Regions from separate parts of the Bacillus sp. ISL-77 genome, predicted to be linked through region 1. Evidence: predicted binding sites of a transcription regulator. Region 1 holds the regulator's gene; each other region holds the start of a gene.
The links. The regulator Rex, encoded in region 1, represses fermentation and respiration genes when NADH is low (regulators of the CRP and FNR family bind a similar motif). The targets are predictions, from matches to a motif close to TTGTGAAATATTTCACAA.
Positions count from the first base shown of each region.

Region 1 (3,218 bases):
TCAGCGACCTCTTGCTGTTGTTTTTCGAAAAGCTTTAAATCACGCTCATAATTTGCCGCCTTTTGATCAAGGTAAGAACTATAGTTGCCTGTAAACCTTTGGATTTGCTTACGGGATACTTCATAAACTTGAGTAACAACTTTATCTAAAAAATAGCGGTCATGGGAAACGATCAAAATCGCCCCATGATAACTTTGTAAATATTGCTCCAGCCAGGAAAGCGTATCAATATCAAGGTGGTTTGTGGGCTCATCCAATATTAGGATATCAGGCCTGGTTAACAAGAGTTTACCAAGGGCTAGACGAGTTTTCTGACCGCCGCTTAAACTAGATATCATCAAGGATTTGTCATGGAAATTCAGCCCATGAAGGACGGAGCGCATCTCTGCCTCATATTGATACCCTCCCTGTTCTTTAAATTTCACCTGAAGATGATCGTACTCTTTTAGGATCCTTTCGTACCTGCCACTGTCTTCAAAAACAAGAGGATCAGCCATTTGTTCTTCAAGTGTGCGGAGTTGTTTTTCCATCAATCGCAGCGGTTCAAAAACCGTCAGCATTTCATCCCATATGGATAATGATGATTCTAACCCAGTATTTTGAGCTAAATAGCCAATCGTCACTTCTTTTGGCTTGATGATTTCTCCGCCATCATGCGACAAGTGTCCGGCTATAATCTTCAACAATGTCGATTTTCCCGCCCCATTGCGTCCAACAAGGGCAACACGGTCCCGAGTTTGTAATTCGAGCTTAATATTCGATAAAATAAGGTCAGCACCATAATATTTTTGTAATTGATTAACCTGTAGCAAAATCATTCTCATTCACCTCTATTACATAGGATTAGTGTACCTTATTCCCGGTATGTCGGCAATAAACTGCTCGCCATATTAGCGGAGTAAGGGTCCTAAATCGACATAAAATGTAATATTTAGTTCAAAGTTTCACACACATATAAGGAAAAATAGTGTATGATTTGATGGGAGGATTTTTTATATGGCAGAATTTACGCATTTTAATGAAGAAGGCAGAGCAAAAATGGTCGACGTCAGTGATAAGCCGGAAACGGCACGTACGGCGCTTGCTCATTCCAGCATTACCGTTAGTAAAGAAATTTATGATAAAATAACTAATAATGAGATGAAGAAGGGCGATGTCTTAGCAGTGGCCCAGGTAGCAGCTGTCATGGCAGCAAAGAAGACATGGGATTTGATTCCAATGTGCCATCCGATTCCATTAACAGGTGTTAATATTTCTTTCTCTTGGGAACAGGATAAGGATGAGAATTATCAATTATATATTGCTGCAGCCGTTAAAACGAAGGGGAACACAGGAGTGGAAATGGAAGCGTTAACAGCCGCATCCGCATGTGCCTTAACAGTTTATGATATGTGTAAAGCCGTTGATAAAGGTATGGTAATTGGACCGACGTATCTTGTCGAAAAAACAGGCGGTAAAAACGGTGATTTTAAAAGAGATGAAAGAGTTAAATAAATTTTTAACTAAACCATTCATGGGGTGTGGGAGATTATGAGTAATGAAACAACGAAAATACCACAGGCGACAGCAAAACGGCTGCCCCTCTATTATCGATTTCTAAAAAACCTGCATAGTTCCGGCAAGCAAAGGGTCTCTTCAGCGGAATTGAGTGAAGCAGTAAAGGTAGACTCAGCAACGATTCGCCGCGACTTTTCCTATTTCGGTGCGTTAGGAAAAAAGGGCTATGGGTATAATGTTAATTACTTAATATCCTTCTTCCGAAAGACCTTAGATCAGGATGAATTAACTAAGGTTGCCTTAATAGGAGTCGGAAATCTTGGGACTGCCTTTTTAAACTATAACTTTTTAAAAAATAATAACACAAAAATAGAATGCGCCTTCGATGTGGATCCCGACAAAATGGGAACCATGATTCGCGAGGTACCCGTTCATCCTATGGATGATTTAGAGAAGGTGTTATCAGAAACTAATATTTCAGTGGCGATATTAACGGTTCCGGCTCCTGCCGCACAAATGATAACCGATCGACTGGTCCAAGCGAATGTAAAAGGGATCTTAAATTTCACTCCGGCAAGGTTAAATGTTCCACCATTAATAAGGGTCCATCATATTGACTTGGCTGTGGAGCTTCAATCGCTAGTCTACTTTTTAAAGCATTATCCAACGGTGGAAATAGATGAAGAATAATTAGTTAATAAGGCTTTCCACAAAATTTGTGGAAAGCCTTTTGTATGATTAAATCCCTGCTTTTTTTAATTACATAATCTATCAAAATATTGACCTATGCACTAAGATTTAGATAGATAAAGTGCAAGCGGTTACTAATTCGGAAAGTGGGGAAATCCAATGTCAATTTTACGAGATGAAGCGTTAAAAATGCATAAGGAGCATCAAGGAAAGGTTGGAATCTATTCAAAGGTTGCAGTACATAATGCAAAAGATTTAAGCCTAGCCTATTCACCTGGTGTGGCAGAGCCATGTTTGGACATTTATGCAGACGAAAATAAAGTCTATGATTATACCTCAAAGGGCAATCTAGTTGCAGTTGTATCCAATGGGACAGCAGTCCTGGGGCTTGGGAACATTGGACCAAAAGCTGCGATGCCTGTGATGGAAGGAAAGGCCGTGTTATTCAAATCATTCGCAGATGTTGATGCTTTTCCCATTTGCTTGGCCACAACTGATACAGACCAGATCGTAGAAACCGTCAAATTGCTAGAACCAACATTTGGCGGAGTGAACTTGGAGGATATTGCTGCGCCGCAATGCTTTGATATTGAAGACCGCCTCCGCAAAGCCTGTGATATTCCTGTTTTTCATGATGACCAGCATGGAACAGCGATTGTAACAGCGGCTGGTTTAATCAACGCATTAAAATTAGCGGATAAAAAAATTGAAGATATTCGTGTTGCAGTAAATGGAGCAGGTGCAGCAGGAGTAGCGATTGTTAAACTTATGCTACATATGGGCGTGAAGGATGTTATTTTATGTGATACAAAAGGAATTATTTATGAAGGCCGCCCGGTTGGAATGAATCGATTCAAAGATGAAATGGCACAAATCACAAATCGCGAGCAAAAACAAGGAACGTTAGCCGATGCGCTTGTTGACGCAGATGTGTTTGTGGGGGTATCAGCAGCTGGGGCCGTTACGAAGGAAATGGTTGGTTCTATGCACCGTGACCCGATAATCTTTGCCATGGCCAACCCGGTACCGGA
Region 1 is NZ_JAGGQY010000093.1:21,679-24,896, reverse strand. Features, by position in the region: gene J7E77_RS28745 (ABC-F family ATP-binding cassette domain-containing protein) at 1-818, opposite strand, end outside; gene moaC (cyclic pyranopterin monophosphate synthase MoaC) at 997-1,494, shown strand; gene J7E77_RS28735 (redox-sensing transcriptional repressor Rex) at 1,531-2,187, shown strand; gene ystJ (NADP-dependent malic enzyme) at 2,347-3,218, shown strand, end outside.

Region 2 (3,218 bases), on a different contig from region 1:
AGCTAGGGAATGGAAAAAACATAGTCATGTGTTTCTCCAAGGTGACCCGCTTGAAAATGTCTATTTTATTTATGACGGAAAAATTAAAATTTATAAAAGTGACATTAATGGCAAAGAACAAATCGTCGCCATTGCTAAAAAAGGTGAGATGTTTCCCCATGTAGGTTTTTTCAGAAAAGGCGATTACCCAGCCTATGCAGAAGTACTTGAGTCCTCAACTCTTATTGCTGTTCCAATTTCAAAATTTGAAACTGTACTGATTGAAAACCCTGAACTATGTATTAAAGTTTTTAAAGTATTAGGAGAAAAAATCGTTGATTTGCAAAATCGTTTAGAAGAACAGATTCTCAATAACACATACGAACAAATTATTAAACTACTGATTCGGCTCGCCCAGAAGCATGGTAAAGAACAAGAAGATGGTACGATCCTTTTAAAGTCCGAATTCACGAATAAGGATCTTGCCAATATGATCGGCACGACAAGAGAAACCATAAGCAGGACGCTAACAAAAATGAAAAAAGATGAATTAATAGAAGTAGATGAAGAAGGCAACATGATCGTAGATGTTGAAATTCTAATGGAAGAAATTAATCTAATCTAAAACATTAAAAACCGCAGCAAATCTATGCTGCGGTTTTATTATATTTATTTAATTGAGAGCTGTAGCATGTCTTCCATGTCTTCTTTAGCTGTTCCAATCAATTTTAGATTAAAGGGGTCCTGAAGGACCTGTAATACCCCTTCAGAGATAAATTCAGGCGGCTTCGGGCCAATGCGGATATCCTGGATCCCTAAGCTAAATAAACCAAGCAAAATAGCAACTGCTTTTTGTTCAAACCAAGATAACACGATGCTGACCGGCAGTTCATTCACTTCACATCCAAATGCATCTGCAAGTGCTAAAGCAATCTTAACAGTTGATCCAGAGTTATTGCATTGACCTAAATCTATATACCGTGGAATATTGGTTCCCGGCACCACACCATAATCCACGTCATTAAAGCGGAATTTTCCACAAGAGGTTGTTAATATAACAGTCTCTGGCGGTAGTGAAGTGGCAAGTTCACGATAATAATTTCCGCCAGGTCCCGGTGCATCACAGCCTGCGATAACAAAGAAACGCTTGATTTTACCAGCTTTGACTGCATCAATTAATTCAGGTGCTAAGCCTAGAACCGTTTCATGATGGAACCCTGTTAACAATGTTTCTTCGGAATCAATTGCAGCTTCATGAAGCTCTAAAGCTCGGTTAATTAATGGTGTAAAATCATCATTAATAATTTTCTCTACATTTTCAAGACCTGCTACTTCATATGTATACATCCTGTCTGCATATGACCCTTTAATTGGCATTACACAGTTGGTCGTTGCTAGAATCGCTCCAGGGAAATTTTCAAAAAGTCGTCGCTGGTCGTACCAAGCTTTTCCGATATTCCCTTTTAGATGAGTATATTTCTTCAATGCTGGATAGCCGTGCGCCGGTAGCATTTCAGAGTGCGTATAGATATTGATACCCTTTCCCTCTGTTTGCTTTAATAGTTCCTCTAAAGCAAATAAGTTGTGACCTGTAACAATAATACATTTTCCTTCAATTTTGTTTTGGCTGACCCGGATTGGCTCAGGGATGCCTAAACGCTTTGTATGAGCTTCATCTAGCATTTCCATTACGCGGACTGCTGATTGGCCAACTTTCATCGCCATGTCGATATGTTCTTGAACATTAAAATTTGAATTCGTTAAAGTCAAATAAAGGGCTTCATGGGTGGTGGCATCGACAAAAGGATCTGTATATCCTAATTGATTAGCATGGGTTCGATAGGCCGCAATTCCTTTTAATGCAAAAATAATCGTGTCTTGTAAGCTAGCAATGGTTTCATCTTTACCACACACACCGATGACATTACAGCCGCCAGATGGAGTTTGTTCACATTGATAACAGAACATTTTAGTTCCTCACTTTCGATTTTATTTCTGCTTTACTATACTAATCGACCTAAATATTTAATGTGATATACATCATATTTAAAGCAACTGTAATAAATCGTTCATAAAATTATTGCCATACGATGACGGCACCTACCCAGTTTAGCCAGCATATAATAGCGAGTGAAATACTGGAAAGCGAGGGGAACTTAATGTCATCTAAGGTACCGAGTGATAAGAATGACCCTAAAAAGCCGAAAACAGAAGCTTTTGGTGAGTTAATGAAATCGATGAACGACTTTTTCAATGAAAAACCAATCAAAGGCTTTCTACAATCAATCGATGATTTTTTTAAAAGTCCATTTCCATCTGGATCGAGCTTTCATGTTGACACGATTGAAACAGGTGGAGAATACATCATCTCTGCAGAACTGCCAGGGATAAAAAGAGAGCAAATTCATTTAAACATTTCTGGAAATTATTTAACTATTTCTGTGGAAAATAACGAACTTGAAACCGAGGAAGACGAAATCAATCATTTATATCGACGTAAATACTTACGCCAAAAATCATCAAGAACGGTTTCACTTCCGCATACGATTAATGAAGAGAAAGTGAAAGCATCCTATCGTGATGGTTTATTAAAAATCCGCATTCCACAGGAAAAGGGGAAAATTATAGATATCGAAGACTAAATTCCATTTCCCTTCCATATGAAAAGACGGCTAGTAAAAAGGCCGTCTTTTTGCTGTTAAAACTTAGCTGTTGATTTCCACTCCAGGCGCTTGCGGTTCGCGGGCGGTCCGGGGAGCCTCCTCGGCGCTAAGCGCCTGTGGGTTCTCCCCTGCCCCGTCCTCCCGCAGGAGTCTTCGCGCCTTCCGCTCCAATCAACTATTAAGCCTTAAATATTCCACCAAATCCCTTTACAAGTGATGATACTTGACTTACAGCATTCATCATTTGACCTGCTGTATTCACCATTTTATTTATATCCACTGATCCATCTTGGGACTTGAAGGAATTCATAAACGTTTGGACTCCTCCTGGCTGTTTTGGGGTTGCACTTTGCTTAGGATAAGGGTTCATCACTGGATAACCATTCATGGGCATATACTGTGGTTTTTGAACTATTTCTTCCTGTGGCTGTAAAGGGTTCTGGAATAGGAATTGCGAATCTTTTTGCGAAAATGGCTGGCTATTGTATGGCGTATTTTGAGGAACGTAGCCATGTTGATAGTTTTGCTCATATTGCTGGTACACTGGCGGGTAATAAGGAATTTGTTGATTGGGTT
Region 2 is NZ_JAGGQY010000008.1:23,024-26,241, reverse strand. Features, by position in the region: gene J7E77_RS02510 (Crp/Fnr family transcriptional regulator) at 1-604, shown strand, start outside; gene hcp (hydroxylamine reductase) at 649-1,947, opposite strand; gene J7E77_RS02500 (Hsp20/alpha crystallin family protein) at 2,139-2,621, shown strand; gene J7E77_RS02495 (YppG family protein) at 2,821-3,218, opposite strand, start outside.
Region 2: the regulator Rex is predicted to act here: its motif matches at 2,008-2,025, upstream of hcp (hydroxylamine reductase).

Region 3 (3,218 bases), on a different contig from region 1:
AATGTATTTGCTAAACGAATTATCAAAAAAAGAGTTTAGAAACCTATGGTTGGTGACTATTGATGAGTATGAGGGGGTAGAACCTTTTTATGGCCTTGGTCAATTATCATCTCAGCAATTGGAAGGACTTTATTATCAAAAGAAACAACTAGTAACAGATGAACAAATAATAGAAGCTATTACTGGCTGGAGAGCTTATACATCTAAGAATCCGATAGATATTGAAAAATGGATGGCTTCATCAAAAGAAAAATTACCTTTTTTAAAACAGGCATTTCAATCACACTTAAGCTACTTTCCCTCAGTGCATACAGGTCTAAATGTAGTAGAAACCTTAGTTTTAAACTATCTTGATAAAAATACATGCTCGTTTGGAGAATTATTTCAATCGATAAGTATGCAAAGAATTAATGATGGGATAAGTGATCTTTATTTTGCGGCCATGCTAAACGAGCTGATGCAGGGACCCTATCCATTGTTGGAATGTGATTATCCATTACCCAACTATCAAAATCCGGAACCCAATGCAAAGCTAAGGTTAACTTCCCATGGTTTAGATGTTTTAACTGGACAAAAAGTTCATTGTGAATTTATGGGACGTGATTGGTGAATTGGGGGGGTATTCCAAAAAGAGAATAAATGGTTTTGGGATGGGAACAAACTTATTAAAAAGGGTGATTAAAAGTAGTGGGGGACTGACCCTTTCTAGTTAATAACAAAGAGCGAGCCCCACGGCCACGCTCTTTGTGTGTTATTTTTAAAAGGATTATTCTTTAATGAATTCTTTTGTACTTCTTATGGTATCAATTGGACGAACCAATTTCTCGATTTGTTCCCGTTTTGGTTCTAAGAATGGCGGTAATGATAATTTTTCACCTAATGTTTCGTAGGGCTCATCTCCCATAAATCCTGGGCCGTCTGTGGCAAACTCAAATAGAATCTGCGGTGCAACTCTTGTATAAAGTGATCCGAAAAAGTAGCGATCGACGAATCCAGATGTTTGGAATCCAAAGCTCTCCATATGTCCAATCCATTCTTCTAGAACGGAACGATCGTCGACACGGAATGCCGCATGATGTACCGTCCCAAATCCTTGGCGTGCTTGAGGAAGAACCGCATTATATTCGACTACTACCTGAGCGCCATTGCCGCCTTCACCTACTTCGAATAAATGAAACGCTCCTTCTTGTGCAATCTCTTTAAATAGAAGAACTTTTTCCATCATTTCTTTAAAGTAATCAAAATTAGCGACACGAACAAAGATCGGGCCTAATCCAGTAATCGCATAGTCTAATGGAATCGGTCCTTTTTGCCATGGGGTACCAGCTGCAACACCATTATTATTTTCATCTGAAATCAATTGGTATTGCTGGTCATCAAAATCAACAAACGACAGTGTTTTTTTACCAAATTGCTCTTTAATTCCTGTATGTTTTACCTCTAAACGGTCAAAGCGTTTCACCCAATATTCGATCGCCGCATCAGTTGGGACACGGAAGGAAGTCTTTGAAATTTCGTTGGTACCATGGACCCCTTTAGGTATGCCAGGAAAGTCAAAAAAAGTCATATCGGTTCCAGCACTGCCAATATCATCGGCAAAGAATAAGTGATAGGTTTGAATATCATCTTGGTTAACGGTTTTCTTAACTAAGCGCATCCCTAATACATTCGTAAAAAACTCATAGTTTTTTTCTGCGCTGCTCGTAATGGCTGTTACGTGGTGCATACCTTTTAATCCATTCATTTTGAATCCTCCAATTTATCCTCTATTTTGATTATTTATATTCAAATAGACTTATTTAATAAGTATCTTCTAAACCAATTTGAAATATTATCTTTAAACTATTTATCTTTAATTCGAGATAAATATAACATGAAATTAATATGCTGTCAAAAAGTTCGTCCTAAAAATTTTCACAATTACCTTGTTACTAATGATGTTAATCACAAACAATCAGTTTAGGAAGTGTTAAGTTATTAATGAGAACAAATATCAAAAGTATTTTGAAATAGCAAAGGAGAATCCTGATATGAGTGAATTCATTAATAACCGTGAACAATTAACTAGTGAAAATACAGAACGCGTAGATATACTAAAACAACTTTTTATGGATCTTCATAATGGACGAAATCTTGATGAGGTCAAAGCGCATTTTGATGCGTTTATCGGGAAAATAACCGTCGATGAAATAACCCAGTTACAACATGATTTTGTCGAAGAGGGAAGTATTTCTGCTGCTGAACTTAAGCATATCTACAAGCAGCATTCAGCCATTTTTCAAGGAACGATTAAAGAAGAAAACCATCAAAATGGAAGACCTGAAGACCAGGCAGGTCATCCAATTCATACCTTTAAACTCGAAAATCAAGAGGTTGATAAGCAGTTAACCACCAAGCTTCAAGTACATTTAGAGGAGTTTGTCAAAGAAGATTCAGCTGAAAATATCTATAAGCTAATCGAAGATATTAATCTATTGCTCGATATTGATAAGCACTATAGCCGAAAAGAGAATTTGATTTTTCCCTATTTAGAAAAGTACGGGATCTACGGCCCCACAACAAATATGTGGAGAATCGATGATTTCATCAGAGACGCGATTAAGGACGGCAGACAAAAACTTGCCCATTATCACGGCGACAAGCAGTCTGTTATCGGGGTTTTAAATTATGTCATTCAAGAAGTAGCGGGAATGATTTATAAAGAAGAAAACATTCTCTTTCCTATGGCTTTGAAGAATTTAACAGAAGATGAATGGGTCAAAATTGCCCATGAAAGTGATGAAATTGGCTTTTGTCTGATTGCTCCTGCAGTAGAATGGAAGCCTGAAAGAAAAGCACTAGATGAAAAGGCAATCTCTGAAGGCTATATTAAAATGGAAACCGGTATTCTTTCCTTAAAACAGCTGGAGCTCTTATTAAACCATTTACCCGTTGACATCACCTTCATTGACCAAGATGATGTGGTTCGGTATTTTTCACACGGAAAAGAAAGAATTTTTGCGCGGACGAAAGCAATTATTGGTCGTACCGTTCAAAACTGCCACCCGCCTAGAAGTGTCCATGTCGTAGAGGAACTGTTGGCAGATTTTAAGATCCGTTATTTTGCTTTACGGGATGAGAACGGGAAGTACATTGGCACCCTTGAATTCACGCAAAATATTGACCCAATCAAAGCAATTGAAGGGGAAAAACGAATTCTAGAATAATATATAAAAACT
Region 3 is NZ_JAGGQY010000025.1:1,229-4,446, forward strand. Features, by position in the region: gene J7E77_RS09420 (DUF1835 domain-containing protein) at 1-610, shown strand, start outside; gene J7E77_RS09425 (ring-cleaving dioxygenase) at 767-1,744, opposite strand; gene J7E77_RS09430 (DUF438 domain-containing protein) at 2,031-3,206, shown strand.
Region 3: the regulator Rex is predicted to act here: its motif matches at 1,903-1,920, upstream of J7E77_RS09430 (DUF438 domain-containing protein).

Region 4 (3,218 bases), on a different contig from region 1:
TGAACGAGGTGGGTGCCATACTGGATGTCCTTATGCGTTCCGTCAACCCCGCTATCATTAATAACGACACCAACCCCTTTGCCTGTTATCGGCAAGCCGCCATTTGCCTTTTGCATTTCTGCATCGGTGCGCGCCTTGTCCACGCCCGTTACATTAGTAGCATCCGCATTATAATATTCCAGCTTCTGATTTAAATAAATCGATTTGACTCCGGGAGAGGCGGCAAGCTTATTAATTTGCTCCTTTGTTGCGAGAACGCCTGCAATCGGTAATGCTTTCATCGTAATTCCTTTGGAAATTCCTAAGCCCTTTAACAAATTCAAATTGTCTTTTGTAGGAGCGCCTTGACCATCAAAGCTTACGATGATCTGTAATGGCTCAACAGATTTCTCTAGTGCTTTGACCAATTGACTATCAAGGACAGCAGATGTGACCTCTGCGTTTGCTTTTGATAGACCTGGTATAACGAGCGAATATATTAAAACTAGTGCAAGAAAGCCTGATAACCACCTTTTCACATTCCATTCCCCTTTTCTATTAGCATTTGAACTACTTGTGATCGACTTTTAACACCAAGCTTCTTAAATAAATTACTAACATGGATTTTTACTGTTTTGTCACTTATAAACAGGCTTTGAGCAATTTCTTTGTTATCCCTTTTCCATAGAATCCAAGCATCGACATCAATAAATTCTGGTAGATTATTAGCAAGAAAGGTTAACCAATCTGGCGAAGCAATTCTTTTATTTAATTCCGAAGATATGCTAAAAAGGGCCTTTAATTTGGACTTCTCCTTCTTTAGATTTGCAATGATTGAACTCAATAATGGCAAAACAGGAAACACTGCTTTGTTAATTAAATTTGCCATAAAGAAGCTGACAATTAGCAGTGCAGGGTTAAAAAATACAATACGGAGAGGACGTCTTTTAAAAAGATTAATAGCAGCAACAAGCAGTAATATCCATCGGTTCTTCCCAACATACCAATATTATAATTTTCTGTTAATTATTATTAGTTTAATGGATATTAATTAACTGCACAACCGAGAGAGTTATTCCTGATAACGTAAAACTATAAAATTTTCCCAATCTTATCTACAGCAAAAATTAAAAACCCAGACCGGTCCAATGAGCTACACTGACCGATTCTGGGGCAAACCGTATTCGGTTTGTAATAATATTATTTCATAAACACCTAATTTTCCTATTTGCTAAAAGGATTATTCTGCTTTACTACCTTTGTATTAAAAGCAATTACACAAAATCACCCAAATTCTGTCACCCGTTTGTCACTCTATTAAACCATTATTATAGTACACTAAAATTAACAAGATTAAATTACATACATTCCCAAAATAGATAATATCTTCATTATTACTATTCAGAAATTGCTTATGTGAAATTCCTCACAAATATTGTATTGAAATAAGTATCATACATAGAGAGAGAAGTTGCTCATCCAAACTAATCTACTTGAGGTGGAATCAATGAAATACGATTTAGTGCTTTTGCATGCACCAAGTGTTTATGAATTTCGAAAAAACTCCCTGCTAGCCGGCCCCATCAGTGATGTTGTGCCATCATCACCTGTTTTTGAAATGTACCCCATCGGAATCACTAGTATTGCAGAATACCTTGAAAGGTACGGTCTTCGGGTCAAGATCATTAATATCGCTAATCGGATGCTGATGAGTAATAAGTTTGATGTGGAAGCAAAGTTAAGGAATATTAACACCAAGGCTTTCGGCATTGATCTTCATTGGCTTCCGCATGCACACGGCAGTATCGAGCTGGCGAAAATTATAAAAAATCTTCATCCCGATATTCCAGTGATTTTTGGCGGACTATCTGCCACTTATTATCATAAGGAGTTAATTGAATATCCTTGCATTGACTTTGTTATGCGCGGCGATTCAACCGAAAAGCTGATGCTGATATTGATGAATAAAATTGAACAAGGGAATACCCACTATGCGGACATTCCCAATTTAACCTGGAAAAAAGGGAGCGACATTGGCTGCAATCCGCTTACTTATGTACCAAAGGATTTGGATGACCTTGACGTTCCAGGTTATCGTTATGCGATCCGTTCTGTTTTTAAATATCGGAATTTCCTTGACCCGCTTCCGTACAATGGCTGGCTGCAATATCCAAATACCGCTTTACTGACAGCGAGAGGCTGCTCACAAAACTGTCTCATCTGCGGCGGTTCTAAGGATGCCTATGATCAAAACTGTAACCGAAGCTCCCTTGCCTTACGGTCGCCCGAAAAACTAGTTGAGGACATTAAATTCATTTCACGCTTTAGCCGGGCACCAATTTTTATCCTTCATGACCTGCGCCAGGGTGGACGTGAATACGTGAAGGAATTTTTTAGCCGGCTGAAGGAACTTCATCTTAAAAATGAGGTCGTCTTTGAGTTATTCCAGTATGCAGACGAAGAGTTCTTTCAACAGATGAATGATAGCGTTCCGAAATATAGTATTGAAATTACCCTGGAAACACACGATGAAAAAATCAGACGCTACAACGGGAAATTTAACTGTACGAACCCTAAAGTAATCGATACGCTTAATTTTGCCTTAAAGCATAGCTGTAAAAAAATCGATTTATTCTTCATGGTTGGGATTCCAGGACAGACCTATGACAGCGTGTTAGAAAACATTGATTTCTGTGAAAAAATCCATCTTGCCTGCAATCAAGACAAACGGATATTCTACTTCGTCGCACCACTTGCACCGTTCCTAGATCCTGCAAGCCCAGCGTTTGAAAATCCAGAACTCCATGGCTATAAAAAGTTCTGCCACACACTTGAGGACCACCGCAAGGCGATTACCCAGCCTTCGTGGAAACATATGCTTAGCTATGAAACAAAGGATATGACACGAGATGACATTGTAAATTCAACCTATGAATCGGCACAACTACTAAATGATTTCAAATTAAAATACGGCCTGATTGATGAAGAAGGTTATCTAGAAATCAAATGGAAAATAGAGAAATCGATGGATTATATTGAAAAAATTGATTATGTTCTCTCTCTTCCAGCAGAGCAGCAACTTGGTGAACTAGCAAAGATTCGTGAAGAAATTGAAGAGTTAAATAAATATAGTATTTGTGGAAAGAACGAGTTAAAGTGGGAAGTTCAAAAGAATTACGCTAACTTCTTTTCACTCACATTAGTCGGACTCGAACAGCTCTATGAAGATTATGCGAACA
Region 4 is NZ_JAGGQY010000043.1:37,376-40,593, forward strand. Features, by position in the region: gene J7E77_RS17830 (S8 family serine peptidase) at 1-518, opposite strand, end outside; partial or broken gene J7E77_RS17835 (response regulator transcription factor) at 515-652, opposite strand; gene J7E77_RS17840 (TIGR04190 family B12-binding domain/radical SAM domain protein) at 1,487-3,218, shown strand, end outside.
Region 4: the regulator Rex is predicted to act here: its motif matches at 1,394-1,411, upstream of J7E77_RS17840 (TIGR04190 family B12-binding domain/radical SAM domain protein).